2 regions of the Vreelandella gomseomensis genome follow, and region 2 is predicted to be linked to the other one. Evidence: predicted binding sites of a transcription regulator. Region 2 holds the regulator's gene; the other holds the start of a gene.
What was found. The regulator sigma-54, encoded in region 2, starts transcription at its own class of promoters, with help from an activator protein. The targets are predictions, from matches to a motif close to TGGCACNNNNNTTGCTNT.
Positions count from the first base shown of each region.

Region 1: amt (ammonium transporter) is a predicted target of sigma-54. The motif match lies at 2,744-2,761, and genes of this name have one in related genera.

Region 1 is NZ_JARWAI010000005.1:154,834-162,229, forward strand. It holds gene QC815_RS08170 (peptide chain release factor 3) at 1-817, opposite strand, end outside; gene QC815_RS08175 (putative motility protein) at 1,042-1,251, opposite strand; gene QC815_RS08180 (NAD(P)/FAD-dependent oxidoreductase) at 1,323-2,564, opposite strand; gene amt (ammonium transporter) at 2,891-6,268, shown strand; tRNA gene QC815_RS08190 (tRNA-His) at 6,354-6,428, opposite strand; tRNA gene QC815_RS08195 (tRNA-His) at 6,470-6,544, opposite strand; tRNA gene QC815_RS08200 (tRNA-Arg) at 6,642-6,718, opposite strand; tRNA gene QC815_RS08205 (tRNA-Pro) at 6,806-6,882, opposite strand; gene folD (bifunctional methylenetetrahydrofolate dehydrogenase/methenyltetrahydrofolate cyclohydrolase FolD) at 7,088-7,396, shown strand, end outside.
Region 2 is NZ_JARWAI010000002.1:212,790-220,185, reverse strand. It holds gene lptB (LPS export ABC transporter ATP-binding protein) at 1-655, shown strand, start outside; gene QC815_RS03140 (RNA polymerase factor sigma-54) at 759-2,174, shown strand; gene hpf (ribosome hibernation-promoting factor, HPF/YfiA family) at 2,261-2,569, shown strand; gene QC815_RS03130 (PTS sugar transporter subunit IIA) at 2,574-3,047, shown strand; gene rapZ (RNase adapter RapZ) at 3,139-4,020, shown strand; gene QC815_RS03120 (HPr family phosphocarrier protein) at 4,089-4,358, shown strand; gene pmbA (metalloprotease PmbA) at 4,385-5,725, opposite strand; gene yjgA (ribosome biogenesis factor YjgA) at 5,821-6,339, shown strand; gene tldD (metalloprotease TldD) at 6,347-7,396, opposite strand, start outside.

The DNA of each region.
Region 1 (7,396 bases), on a different contig from region 2:
CAAAACCGTCCAGCATTTCGCGGACGCCAAAATTGCCCATCGCCGTACCAAAATAGACCGGCGTCAACTCACCGCGACGATAGGCCTCGAGATCAAACTCATGGGAAGCGCCGCGCACCAGCTCGACTTCCATGCGCAGCTCTTCGGCTTGCTCTTCGCCCAGGATTTCGTCGACTTGGGGATTATCCAGCCCTTCAATGCGCTTGTCCTCAGGAATGCGGCTGCCCTGGCCCTGAGTATAGAGGTGGATCACATCGTTGTAGAGATGGTAGACCCCGCGGAAATGCCGCCCCATACCGATGGGCCAGGTCATGGGCGCGCACTGGATATTGAGCACCGTTTCGACCTCATCCATCACCTCGACCGGGTCTCGGATGTCGCGATCCATCTTGTTGATGAACGTCAGAATCGGCGTGGTGCGCAAGCGGCACACTTCCATCAGCTTGATGGTGCGATCCTCGACGCCCTTCGCGCCATCGATCACCATCAGGGCGGAATCCACGGCGGTGAGCGTACGGTATGTATCTTCCGAGAAGTCTTCGTGACCGGGTGTATCGAGCAGATTGACGATTCGCCCCCCGTAGGGGAACTGCATCACCGAGGTGGTCACCGAGATGCCCCTTTCCTGCTCCATCTTCATCCAATCCGACGTAGCATGACGGTCATTGCGCTTGCTCTTGACCGAGCCTGCCAACTGGATCGCATTGCCGAACAGGAGCATCTTCTCGGTAATGGTCGTTTTACCGGCATCGGGGTGCGAAATGATAGCGAAGGTTCTTCTAAGCCCTGCTTCCTGGGCTAATTGGGTATCTTTCATCGGGCCTCATCATCAAGGTGTTCCCAGTCGGCCACAGGGCGAGCCGGCGGCGGCTGAGCGATATGCCATGGGCCGCAATTGTACCTTCACAGCGCGCATTCAGCCACAAGCGACAGGCCGTGCAGGTCGCTGCTGTGACTGAACACGCCTAGGCGAACATCCATAAAAAAACGCCGGATTAGCCGGCGTTTCTTCAAAGCATCGTCTGTTTAACCGCAATGCGCTCAGGCAAACGTGTTGACTTGGGTGCCGACATTGCCTTCTTTTGCGAGATCAGGCTGGGCCCCGGTATCGGCGGACGCCATTATCTCGCTGACCTGCTGCGCCTGAGTATCCAATGCTTCCTTGAATACCTGCATTTGCGCTTGCTCGGCCGTTTGCGCTTGGTTCATATAAAGCGATTGGCTTACCGCATTGCTAACGGCTACATCCATAAGGGCACCTCAGTGTAGTGCGAATGTATAAACAGACTAGCAAAGAGCCACTGTACACGCAAAAAAAGGGCTCAAAAACGCTCGGCGCGGAAAGGCCGCATGTCGATTGCGGGCGTTTTACCCTCCATCATGTCGGCCAGCAGATACCCGGTGGCGGGGCCCAGCGTAAAGCCTTGATGTCCATGCCCAAACGCCAGCCAAAGGCCCGCATGGCGGGGCGCTGGGCCAATCACCGGCTTCATGTCGGGTAGACAGGGGCGCGCGCCTTTCCAGGCGGCGGCGTCGCGTCGCTCAGCCAACGGAAAGATCCGCCGCGCGACGTTTTCCGCATCGCTTAGCTGATGCTCGTCGGATGGGGACTCAAGGCGATCCAGCTCGGCCCCGGTGGTCAACCGCACACCGGCGTTCATGGGCGCCAGCAAATACCCCACCTCCGCATCCATCAGCCAATAATGGAGGCGTGCTGGCGACTGTGTTGCATAGTGCATGTGGTAGCCGTGCTTAACGAAGGTAGGAAAATGGTAACCCAATCCTTTCAGCCACTCGCCTGCCCAGGGCCCCATGGCCACCGCAACGTCGTCAGCGTCGATGTCCTCGTCGGCGGTCGTGACACGCCATTGTTCACTCTGCTGGCTCACCGAACGGATGTCACTCTGTACGATCCTTCCGCCATTGGCGACAAAAGACGCTGCATAGGCGGCCACCAAGGCGCCAGGGTCTGCCACCGTCCAGGCATCCAGCCAGTGAATTGCACCGATAATGTCTTCGCCAAGATCGGGCTCTTTCGCGAGCAGTCCCGCGCGGTTCAGCACCTGAAACTGCACCGCAAAGCGCTCGCGCGCCTCTTCCGCCTCTTTCACCCGCTTGGCAAGCTTCTCCGGCGTTCGATATATCTCGAGCCAGCCTTGCCGGCGCACCAGGTGCTTTGCATGGGCCGCCTCGATCATCGGCGCGTGCGTCTCTAGGCAAAGCTGAATCAGCGATGCGTATTCGGGCACGATCTGCGCATAGCGACGTGATGCCGAATGGCGCCAATAGCTGAGTAACGGGGAAACCGCTTTGAGCATTCCACCGGTACGGTAGCGAATATCCACGCGCCGATTGGGGAGCACGCTCAAGAGGGTTTTGAGATCACGGGGAAAGGGATACGGCTTGACGGCTTCACGCTGGATAATCCCGGCATTGCCAAACGACGTTTCCTGCCCGGGTTGGCGGCGATCGACCAGCGTGACCTGAAAGCCACGCTGCTGAAGATGCCAGGCAATGCCGACACCAACCATCCCCGCTCCCAATACCACCGCGTGACGCGACATTGATACCACCTCCTCGTTGACCACCCCACGACGCGCAGGCAAACCAGCGCGTTCGTATTAATGATCAGAAAAAATAACACCAACTAAAGAGCTTTAACATAGCCTAAAAAACTGTTTTTAAAATCAAAATTAGATTTAAAACCCTTAAAAACCCGCTAAACCGCAAACCCCACTACTAACGGCATAACAATTGCTTAGTCTCTATATGCCATTGGCGTTTGAAATCGCGCGACGCCTTAGTTAAGTGCTGACTTAATCATCACCTGACGTTTTTCTGCACCAACATAACGCGCCTAACGCACCATAAAAATACCGAGGACATTACCATGCTCGTAACGCCCGCCGCCGATACCCAACTTCTCGATACGCTATGGGTATTATGGGCAGCCGCACTGGTATTTGTCATGCAGGCAGGCTTTTTATGCCTGGAAGCGGGCACGACGCGCAGCAAGAACGCTATCAATGTGGCAATGAAGAATATTGCAGATTTCGCGATGGCGGTTAGCATCTTCTGGCTGGTGGGGTTTGGCCTGATGTTCGGGCTATCGGAAAGCGGCTGGGTAGGCACCAGCCTGTTTGGCTGGCAGCTCAACGCCGCGTCCAGCTGGATTGTCACGCTGTTTATATTCCAGGCCATGTTCTGCGCCACCGCCGCCACCATTGTTGCCGGTGCCGTCGCCGAACGCATGCCCTTTGCCGCTTACTTGTGGACTGCCCTCTGGATTGCGCTGCTGATCTACCCGATTTTCGGTCACTGGGCGTGGGGCGGCCTGCTGGAAGGCGACAGCGGCTGGCTCGCATCGCTGGGCTTTGTGGATTTTGCCGGCGCGACCGTGGTTCACAGCGTAGGCGGCTGGGTGGCACTCGCTGCTGTGCTGGCTATCGGTCCGCGCAAAGGACGCTTCAACCAGCACCAACCCCCGACTGCTTTTCCAGCAGGCAACCTACCCCTCGCCATGCTCGGCGCACTACTGATGATACTTGGCTGGTTTGGCTTCAATGGCGGTAGCACCCTGGCGGTTAACCACCAGATTCCCGGCGTGCTCGCCAACACCGTGCTGGGGGCCGCCGGCGGCATTCTGTCGGGCATGCTGATGGGCTGGCGGAGTCGAGGCTATGCCGACGTAATGTACGCTATCAACGGCGCCATTGCCGGGCTGGTTGCCGTGACCGCCGGGGCCCATGCAGTGTCGATGTCGGCGGCACTCAGTCTTGGCGCGGTCAGCGGTATCCTGATGGTGCTGACCAGCGAATGGCTGCTCAGCCGACGTATCGACGACGCCGTCGGCGCCATTCCCGCCCACTTGGTGCCTGGCATATGGGGCACCCTGGCCCTGCCCTGGCTGGCTGACACCGAGGCAATGGGAACGGGCCTTGGCACCCTGGAGCAGGCAGGCGTTCAACTGCTGGGTGTCACGGTCTGCGGCCTTTGGAGCTTCGGGATTGCCTGGCTGCTGTTCCGCATCTCGGGGCGTTACTTCCCGCTGCGCGTCAGCGATGAGGCGGAGCAGATGGGCCTCAACCTCGCGGAACACGGCACCCACAATGAGCTCACCCAGCTACTTGAGCATATGCGCCGTCATGAACAGCAAGGCGACATGCGGCAACGCATCGAGGCGGATCCGTTCACCGAGGTGGGGGAAATTGCCGCCGGCTACAACCGCGTGGCGGCGGCGCTGGAAAGCGCCATTGGCCATACCCGCGTGATGCTGCATAACCTGCGCGACGGCGTGATTACCTGGCAGGCCGACGGCATGCTGACCAGCCTAAACCCTGGCGCGGAGCAGCTGTTTGGCGTTGACGCCCAGCAACTGGTCGGCACCCCGGTAAGTCGACTGCTTGCCGATCGTCACCTGACGCCCGGCGATCGCCACGAAATCAAGCTGCGCTCGACCAACCAGGACGTTCGCTACCTGGAAATTCAGGTCAGTGAAGGCGCCAGCGGGTCGGCTTCCGAGCGCTCGGGGATGGTGCGCGACATCACCGAGCGCAAGCGCCTCCAGGAGCAGCTCAATCGCGAGCGCGACCTGGCGCGCACCACCCTGGCCTCGATTGGCGATGGCGTGATTACCTGCGACGCCAGTGGCTTGATTACCTTCATGAATGGCGAGGCCCAGCGCCTCACCGGCTGGCAGATAGCCGACGCCCGCGAAAAACCCATTCAGCACGTTTATCGGCTGACCGACGACTTCACCGGCAGCCCCATCAGCAATCCGGCACGCCAGGCATTGACCCAGCACCGGCCGATCCACTCCACCGAGGACGGCTGGCTGGAGCACCGCGACGGCCAACGTACGCCCATCCAGCACAGCGCGGCCCCCATACGCTCGCGCAGCGGCATTACGCTGGGGGCGGTGGCCGTCTTTCAGGATGTCAGCGTCACCCGCCAACTCGCCGACCAGCTCAACTACCAGGCAAGCCATGACAACCTGACCGGGCTGATGAATCGCCGGGCGTTCGAGGCCACGCTAAGCCGGCTGCTCGAGGCCAAGGAGGGCGAGCACGTCCTGTGCTATCTGGATCTCGATCAGTTCAAGATCGTCAACGATACCTGCGGCCACCTCGCCGGGGATGAGTTATTGCGCCAGGTGGCGGCAAAGCTGCAGGCCCATGTTCGCACCAGCGATACGGTCGCACGGCTCGGAGGCGACGAATTCGCCCTGCTGCTGCCCAACTGCCCCATGGATCAGGCCATGCAAATCGCCGATGCCCTGCGCCGCGATATCGAGAACTACCGTTTTGCCTGGCAGGAGCACACCTTTGGTATTGGCGTCAGCATTGGCCTGGTAGCGCTGAACGATCATCACATGCAGTTGAGCGATGCGCTACACGCCGCCGATGCGGCCTGCTACACCGCCAAGGAAGCCGGTCGCAACCGGCTGCACTGCCACCAGGCCAATGACCATACGCTACTCGAACGTCACGGCGAGCTGCGTTGGGTGCAGCGGTTACAAAACGCCCTCGACAATGACCACTTCCGCCTTTTCGCCCAGCCCATCGAGGCGGTCTGCGCGAAGCGACCCGGCTATCAGGAAATACTCTTGCGCCTGGAGGAAGACGGCACCCTGGTGACGCCCGGCAGTTTCTTACCCGCCGCCGAGCGCTATCACTTCATGCCGCGGATTGACCGCTGGGTAGTACGCAATACGCTTGCCTGGCTGTCGGACGTGACCCGCTCGTCACCGCACAAGGCCTGGGGCTGCTGGGGGATCAACCTATCGGGGGCGTCGCTGTCTGATGGCGATTTTTGCCAGGATCTGATCGCTCAGGTAAAGCATGCCCGGCTACCGCCAGGCAGCCTGTGCTTTGAAATTACCGAAAGCGCCGCCATTGCCCAGCTTTCAAGCGTCACCGAACTGATTCACACCCTCAGAGCGCTGGGCTGTCGCTTCGCCCTGGATGACTTTGGCACCGGACTGTCTTCTTTCAGCTACTTGAAACAGCTCCCCGTTGACTATCTGAAAATCGACGGCCACTTCATTCGCCAGGTTCATGAAGACCCGATCGATCGCGCCATGGTCGACGCTATTCACGCAGTGGGCAAAGCGCTCGACATCGAAACGATAGCCGAGTTCGTCGAAACGCAGCAGACACTCGACACGCTGAAAGCGATGGGTATCGACTACGCGCAAGGCTTTTTGCTGGGGCACCCGGCACCGCTCACACAGGCCACCGAACGACCTATCAAGGTCATGCCACGCTGACGGGCAAACGAATAAGCTGAGGATTCAGAGAGATAGATATTGGAGGACAAAGGGGGGGTATCAACGAGTACAAACTGAAGGTTAATGGGGTGGATGATGGGGATCGAACCCACGACCACCGGAGCCACAATCCGGGGCTCTACCACTGAGCTACATCCACCATAACCTGAAAGGTACTGCTAAAGCGTGTTGCTGTGTCACTGGGGTGGATGATGGGGATCGAACCCACGACCACCGGAGCCACAATCCGGGGCTCTACCACTGAGCTACATCCACCATTGACAAGCACACTTTTGAGAACTTCCGGGGAAACTTCTCAAGTACTTCCAAAACACTGCGTAGAAACGTCGAGGCCTTTCGCTACTGGCACAAATGGCGCGCCCAGCAGGATTCGAACCTGCAACCTACGGCTTAGAAGGCCGTTGCTCTATCCGGTTGAGCTATGGGCGCACATGGAAATATCTGTAACCGCAGACTTCAATGAGCACTTGACCACAACCACCGCCTGGAAAAGCAAGTTACCTTTCGCGTTAGACGTGGTCGGGGTGGAGGGATTCGAACCCCCGACATCCTGCTCCCAAAGCAGGCGCGCTACCAGACTGCGCTACACCCCGATTTTACTCGCCTTAACGCTGCCGCATGGCCCGTCTCAAGCGAGGCATATATTACTGTTTTTAATTTTAAAGTCAACCATCAGCAGACAACTTACCCTGGCACTTTGCCTGACTGCCCCATCATGCGAAAATTAGTCATGGCAGACCTTTGGTTAACACTGTTGTCTCTTTGTTCGCCTTCCAACCTCTACGGGGATTTCGCTACATGACCGCCCAACTCATCGATGGCAAAGCTATCGCCGCTAATGTCCGTCAGCATGTTACGCAACAGGTAACGGCCCGCCAGCAGGCTGGCAAACGGGCACCAGGACTGGCGGTTGTGGTGGTAGGCGACGACCCCGCCTCACAGGTTTACGTCAACAACAAGCATCGCGCCTGCGAACAGGCAGGCATTATCTCCTTTCAGCATGCGTTGCCTACTGACACGTCCCAGCAAGCGCTTGAAACGCTGGTCGACCAGCTGAATGACGACGACGCCGTCGACGGCATTCTTGTCCAGCTCCCGCTTCCCGAT
Region 2 (7,396 bases):
GGATATATCCCAGGGCAGCATCGTGGGGTTGCTAGGTCCCAATGGCGCGGGCAAAACCACCTCGTTCTACATGATCGTCGGCCTGGTCAAGGCCGACGCGGGCAGCGTCGCCATCGACAGCCTCGACCTTTCCCGCGCGCCCATGCACGAGCGCGCCAAGGCGGGCATTGGCTACCTCCCCCAGGAGGCGTCGATCTTTCGCAAGCTGACCGTCGCCGACAACATCATGGCAATCCTTCAAACGCGCAAGAACCTCGACCGCGCCGGTCGCGAAGCACGCCTGGAAGCACTGCTGGAAGATTTCCACATCACCCATATCCGCGATAACATGGGCATGAGCCTGTCCGGCGGCGAGCGCCGCCGCGTCGAGATTGCCCGGTCGCTGGCCACCGAGCCCGCGTTCATCCTGCTTGACGAGCCCTTCGCCGGCGTCGACCCTATTTCTGTCGGCGATATCAAGTCGATCATTCGCGCTTTGAAGGCACGTGACATCGGTGTGCTGATTACCGACCACAACGTGCGCGAGACGCTGGATATCTGCGACGTGGCCTACATCGTGGGCGACGGCCATATCATCGCCAGCGGCACGCCAAGCGCTATTCTTGACAATCAGGAAGTGCGCGACGTTTACCTAGGTGCTGATTTCCGTCTGTAAAGCTGTCAATGGCATATTTATTGCCTGTGGCATACTTATTGCACTTGCACCAAAACACAACACACACTAGGGTGGATGCTTTCCGATAACGAGTGGTTCTCAGATGGTCATGAAAGCTTCTCTTCAACTGCGGATCGGCACCCAGCTCACCATGACACCCCAGCTGCAGCAGGCCATTGCCCTGCTGCAGCTATCCACGCTCGATTTACGCCAGGAAATTCAGCAGGCCCTCGACGCCAACCCGATGCTCGAGCAGGAAGACGAGTTCAGCGAGCAGGCCACCAGCGAGCCCGAGGAAACCGAGTGGGCCGACAGCATCCCCACGGAGCTCTCCGTCGACAGCGACTGGTCGGATACCTACCAAGACATGGCAGGCAGCGGCAGCTCGAGCAGTGAGGGCCCGGACTTTGAACGCCAGGCGGCCGGGCAAAGCCTCCACGGCCATCTTCTGTGGCAGCTCGCCATGACCGATTTGAGCCGCCGCGAGCAGCTGGTCGCCGAAAGCCTGATCGACGCCCTGGATACGAACGGCTACTTGACCCAACCGCTCAACGATATCCGCGAGGGGTTGCGCGCCCAGGGCGTGGAAGGCCTCAGCCAGCGCGAGGTCGAAAGCATCCTCATGCGACTCCAGCAGTTCGAGCCCACCGGCGTGTTCGCTCGCGACCTGCGCGAATGCCTGATGCTGCAGCTTGCCGCCCTGCCCGACGACACCCCGCTGCTGATGCCTGCCCGGCGACTGGTTCGCCAGTTCCTGGAAGCCCTGAGCAAGAATGATCAGCGCCTGCTCAAACGGCGGCTCGGCCTGGACGAGGCGCAGCTCGATGAGGTCATCCAACTGATCAGGAGCCTGGATCCGCGTCCCGGCAGCGAGTACACCGTCACCGATGACAGCTACGTGATTCCCGACCTGGTGGTTCGTCACGATAGCGAGGGCTGGCACCTGGAGCTCAACCCGGAAGCGCTCCCCAAACTCCGGATTCAGCCCGATTACGCCAGCCTGATCAAACGCGCCGACAAGAGCCAGGACAACCAGTTTCTCAAGGACCATCTTCAGGAAGCCCGCTGGCTGATCAAGAGCCTGTCCAGCCGCAACGACACCCTGCTACGCGTCGGCCGCGAAATCGTCACCCGCCAGATCGACTTTCTGGAACGGGGTGAAGAAGCCATGAAGCCGCTGATCCTGGCCGACATCGCCGAGGCGGTCGAGATGCACGAATCGACGATTTCTCGGGTCACCACCCAGAAGTTCATCCACACGCCGCGGGGCATTTTCGAGCTTAAATACTTCTTTTCCAGCCAGATCAGCGGCCAGGACGGCGACAGCCATTCGAGCACCGCGATCCGGGCACGGCTGAAGAAGCTGATCCAGGAAGAGCCGCCCGGCAAACCCCTGTCAGACAGCCGCCTTGTCACCCTGCTCGAAGACGCCGGTGTCCACGTGGCGCGGCGTACCGTGGCCAAATATCGCGAAGGCATGGGTATCCCGTCCTCCAGCGAACGACGCCGTTTGCGTTAGAAAGACGGAAACTCGTCACAAGGGCTTTGCTTAACGGCAAAAAGGGTTACAATCGAAGGACAGTCCGACGGATAAGGAGTACGTCAATGCAAGTCAATATTACCGGTCATCATGTAGAACTGACTGACGCCTTGCGTGACTATGTCAACGAAAAGCTGGAACGCGTTGAGCGCCATTACGACAACATCACCACCGTGCAGGTCACGCTCTCGGTCGAGAAAGAGCGTCAACAGGCGGCCTGTACGCTGCACGCCGCCGGTGCCGACTTGCACGCCGAAGCCCTCGACAATGACATGTACGCAGCCATTGATGCACTGGCGGACAAAATTGATCGGCAACTCGTCAAGCACAAGGAAAAAGCACAAGCCCGCGCCCAGGGCGCAGGCGTGCGTTAATTCAATGACGTTAGCCACTATCCTCCCCCCGGAGCGCGTACTTTACGACGTGCCCGGGGGCAGCAAAAAACGGGTGCTGGAGTTTTTCAGCACCTTTATCGCGCAAAATATCCCCAGTCTCGACAGCCAGGAAGTGTTCAGCCGGCTGATCGGTCGAGAGCGCCTGGGCAGCACGGGGATCGGCAACGGCGTTGCCATTCCCCATGCCCGCAGCCCGCATTGCGAATCGCCTATCGCAGGCTTTTTAAAGCTCAACGAAGCGGTGGATTTCGACGCCATCGACGGCGATCCGGTCGATCTGGTGTTTGTCCTGCTGGTGCCCGAAGAAGCCGATGATACCCATCTGGCTCTGCTTGGTCAGGTCGCCTCGATCATGAACGATGCCGACACGCGCCAGCAGCTTCGCAAAACCGAGAGCCAACGGGAGCTGCTGGATCTCATCACGGCCAAGATACGCGACCAGGCTAACAGCCAGTAACCCGCTGGCGAGCCTGGCGGACACACAATGCGTTAACATCGCCATCTGGCTGATTACCCACGTCGCTTGAGCGCAAGCAAGAGAGCTTTCCATGCAACTCGTCATCATTAGTGGCCGCTCCGGGTCAGGCAAATCCATTGCCTTGCAGGCGCTGGAAGATCTAGGCTATTACGCCATTGATAACCTGCCAGCCATGCTTCTGGACGCGCTGATTGATGAGCTGCGTGAACAAGGGGGACGTACCCATCTGGCGGTGAGCATTGATGCGCGCAACCTGCCTGCGGCCCTCGCCGAGCTGCCCAAGCTTCTCGAGGCACTGCGTCAACGCACTATCAAGTGTCAGATCGTGTATCTGACCACCGATGCCCGCATACTGCTGGAACGCTACTCGGCCACCCGCCGGCGACATCCGCTGACTCGCAACAGCTCGCTGACGCTTGAAGAAGCCATCGATCAGGAAGAGCAGACGCTGCACCAAATACGCGACCTTGCCGATCTGACCATCGATACGTCTCGGCTTTCGGCCCACGACCTGCGCCGACGCATCACCGACCAGGTGGCCCACCAGCGGCGCGACCAGCTTACGCTGACTTTTGAGTCCTTTGGCTACAAGCGCGGCGTTCCCCTCGATGCGGACATTGTCTTCGATGTGCGCTGCCTGCCCAATCCCTACTGGGATCCCTCGCTGCGCTCGTCCACCGGTCGCGATGCCGATATCATTGCCTTTCTGGGCAACTACCCGCTGGTCGACGCCATGGCCAACGATATTCAGGCATGGCTTGAACGCTGGCTGCCTGAGTACCAGAACAGCCAGCGCAGCTACATGACCGTGGCAATCGGCTGTACCGGCGGGCAGCATCGCTCGGTTTACATGGTGGAACAGCTGGCCCAGCGCCTCATCCGGCATATGGATGAAGTGCAGCTACGCCACCGAGAGCTGGGCTTGCAGTACACGGTCAATGCTGCGCACTAAACGTTTACGCCTGGCGGAAGCCGGGTCATTATCCACCGCGACACCCCTAATAGCCAAAAGGAACCAGGGTGCCAGAACGTACACTTACCCTCACCAACCAGCGCGGGCTGCACGCGCGGGCTGCCACCAAACTCGTACAGTGCTGCCAGCAGTTCAACGCCAGCGTACGGGTCGTGAAACAGCAGCAGGAAGCCGATGCGGCCAATATCATGGCTCTCCTGATGCTGGCGGCGCCCTGCGGCACCGAGCTTTGCATCCGAGCCGAGGGCGATGACGCCGAACAGGCGCTGGAGGCGATCCAGGCGCTGTTCGACGCGCGCTTCGATGAGGACAAGTAAGCCTTAAAGACCCCTGCGCTAGCTGCCTAGCTGCCGGCGACGGTCATGCCATCGATAAGCCAGCTGCCGGAATGAATACTGCCCCGGCGGTCGATGTCATCGCCGACGCCCACCAGGCTCCCGAACATGCGCTCCAGGTTACCGGCGATGGTGAATTCCTCGATCGGGTATTGCACCACGCCGTCTTCTACCCAGAACCCAGCAGCGCCGCGCGAGTAGTCGCCGGTCACGCCATTGATGCCCTGCCCCATCAGCTCGGTCACCCAGACCCCGGTGCCCATTTGCGACAGCAGCGATGCATGACGGGTTAACGGCGCGGTAATGCGCATATTGCGGGCACCGCCTGCATTACCGGTGGTGGTCATGTTCAAGCGACGAGCGCTGTAGGACGACAGCATGTAGCTCGCAATCCGGCCACGGTCGATAAAGCGGTTGTCGCGGGTTTGCACGCCTTCGCCGTCAAAGGGCGAGCTGGCCGTCGCGCCGACCTCCATTGGCCGCTCCTCGAGGCTGAACCAATCGGGAAACAGCGGTGTGTTGAGCCGATCACACAGGAAAGATGCCTGACGATAAAGCGCACCGCCCGCCAGGGCACCCATCAGATGGCCTACCAGACCACTTGCCAGACTGGGGTCGAACAGCACCGGATACGTGCCTGTGGGCGGCCGCTTGGCACCCAACCGCCGCAGTGTCCGCCGCGCCGCTTCGCGCCCCACCATCGCCGGGTCGGCTAGCTCTGCGGGATCCCGTGCCGAGGTGTAATCCATGTCGCGCTGCATGCCTTGAGCGTCCTCGGCGATCAGCATGCAGGACAGCGAGTGGCGGCTGCCTTTCTGAGTGCCGACAAAACCGTGGCTGTTGGCATACACGCGCACGCCTTCACCGCTGGACAGCGACGCCCCGTCCGACTGGGTAATCCCCGCCACGTCGCGTCCCGCCTGTTCGCAGGCCAGGGCCAGCTCAATGGCCTGATCGGTGGTGAGCGCCCAGGGATGATGAACCTTCAAATCCGGCAGGTCGGTGGCCATCAAGGCCGCATCGGCCAGGCCTGCCGCGGCGTCCTCTCCTGTGTAGCGGGCAATCGCCAGGGCTTTCTCAACGGTGGCCAGCAGCGAGGCTTCACCGGCATCCGTCGACGAAGCGCTGCCCTTGCGCTGACCGACATAGACGGTAATGGCAATGCCTTGATCGCGGGAAAGCTCTACCGTTTCCACTTCCCCCTGACGGACGCTGACGCCGATCCCCTGGTCAACGCTGGCGCCGACCTCGGCCGCGTCGGCGCCCATCTGTTTAGCCATCGCCAAGGCACTTTCGGCACGCTGGATGAGCAGTGCCTGCTGGGCTGATGCGTCGAACGCTTGAGCCATACAATCTCCTTAACCACCGACATTGCCGGTAGATCCATATTGAGCATCGCAGCCTGATATAATAGGGCCACGAATTCTGTTGATGAGAACCCACGATGCCAAAACAACGCCCCGAGCCCCTAGACGACGAGCTGACAGAGCGCCCCAGCAAATCCCAGTTAAAGCGCGAAATGCATGCGCTTCAGGCATTGGGGGAAACACTGATTGCCATGCAGCCCGCCGAGCGGGCGCGCTTCCCGCTATCCGATGACATGCTGCGCGCCATCGATGAAACCGCCCGCATCCGCTCCCATGAGGGGCGCCGTCGTCACATGCAGTACGTCGGCAAGCTGATCCGCAAGGAAGACCTTGCCGCCATTCAGGCCGTCTTCGACGGCATCGAACAGGAAAAGCAGCAGCGCGACCACGCTTTCCATCGCCTTGAAAAATGGCGCGACCGCCTGATCGATGAAGGCGACCCGGCAGCGGAGCAGTGGCTTACCGAGCACCCGGACACCGACCGCCAGACCCTGCGCCAATTGATCCGCAATGCCCAGCGGGAGCGCGATCAAGACAAGCCACCGGCCAGCGCCCGCAAGCTGTTCAAGTTCCTGCGCGATACCGTCCAGCTTTAATCCTGGCTCAGGACTGCGTGCCGCCTACGGTCAGCTCGTCGACTTTCAGCGTCGGCTGGCCGACGCCGACCGGCACGCCCTGGCCTTCTTTTCCGCACACGCCGATGCCGGTGTCCAGCGCCATGTCGTGGCCGATCATCGACACCTGGCTCATCGCCTCAGGACCGTTACCGATCAGCGTCGCGCCCTTCACCGGCGCCGTCACGCGACCATCTTCAATCAGATAGGCTTCGCTGGCGGAGAACACGAATTTGCCGGAAGTAATATCGACCTGGCCGCCGCCAAAGCTCACCGCGTAAATGCCGCGCTTGACGCTCTTGATGATGTCGTCCGGCGCGTCCTGACCTGCCAGCATGACGGTGTTGGTCATGCGCGGCATCGGCAGATGTGCAAACGACTCGCGGCGCGCGTTACCGGTGGGCGCCATGCCCATCAACCGGGCGTTGAGCTTGTCCTGCATGTAGCCGGTCAGCACGCCGTCTTCAATCAGCGAGGTGTACTGCCCCGGCGTGCCCTCGTCGTCAACGCTCAGCGAACCGCGTCCGTCGCTCAAGGTGGCGTCATCCACGACGGTCACTCCCTTCGAGGCCACGCGCTGGCCCATGCGCCCGGCAAAGGCCGAGCTTCCCTTGCGGTTGAAGTCGCCTTCCAGACCGTGCCCGACGGCTTCGTGGAGCAGAATGCCCGGCCAACCAGCCCCCAGCACCACCGGCATCTGGCCGGCGGGGGCATCGACCGCGTCAAGATTGACCAGGGCCTGGCGCACTGCCTCCTTGGCGTAACGCTCGGCAACCTGTTCGTCGCGCAGCCGTGACATGGAATAACGCCCGCCGCCACCGGCGCTGCCGCGCTCGCGACGGCCGTTTTTAACGGCAATGACGCTCACGTTGAAGCGCACCAGCGGACGAATATCCGCAGCCAGGGTGCCGTCGCTGGCACGCACCAGGACGACTTCGTAAGTGCCGGAAAGCGAAGCACTGACCTGACTGACGCTGGGGTCGGCGGCGCGCGCAATGCGGTCGGCGTCTTTCAGCATGGCGACTTTTTCATCGGCGCT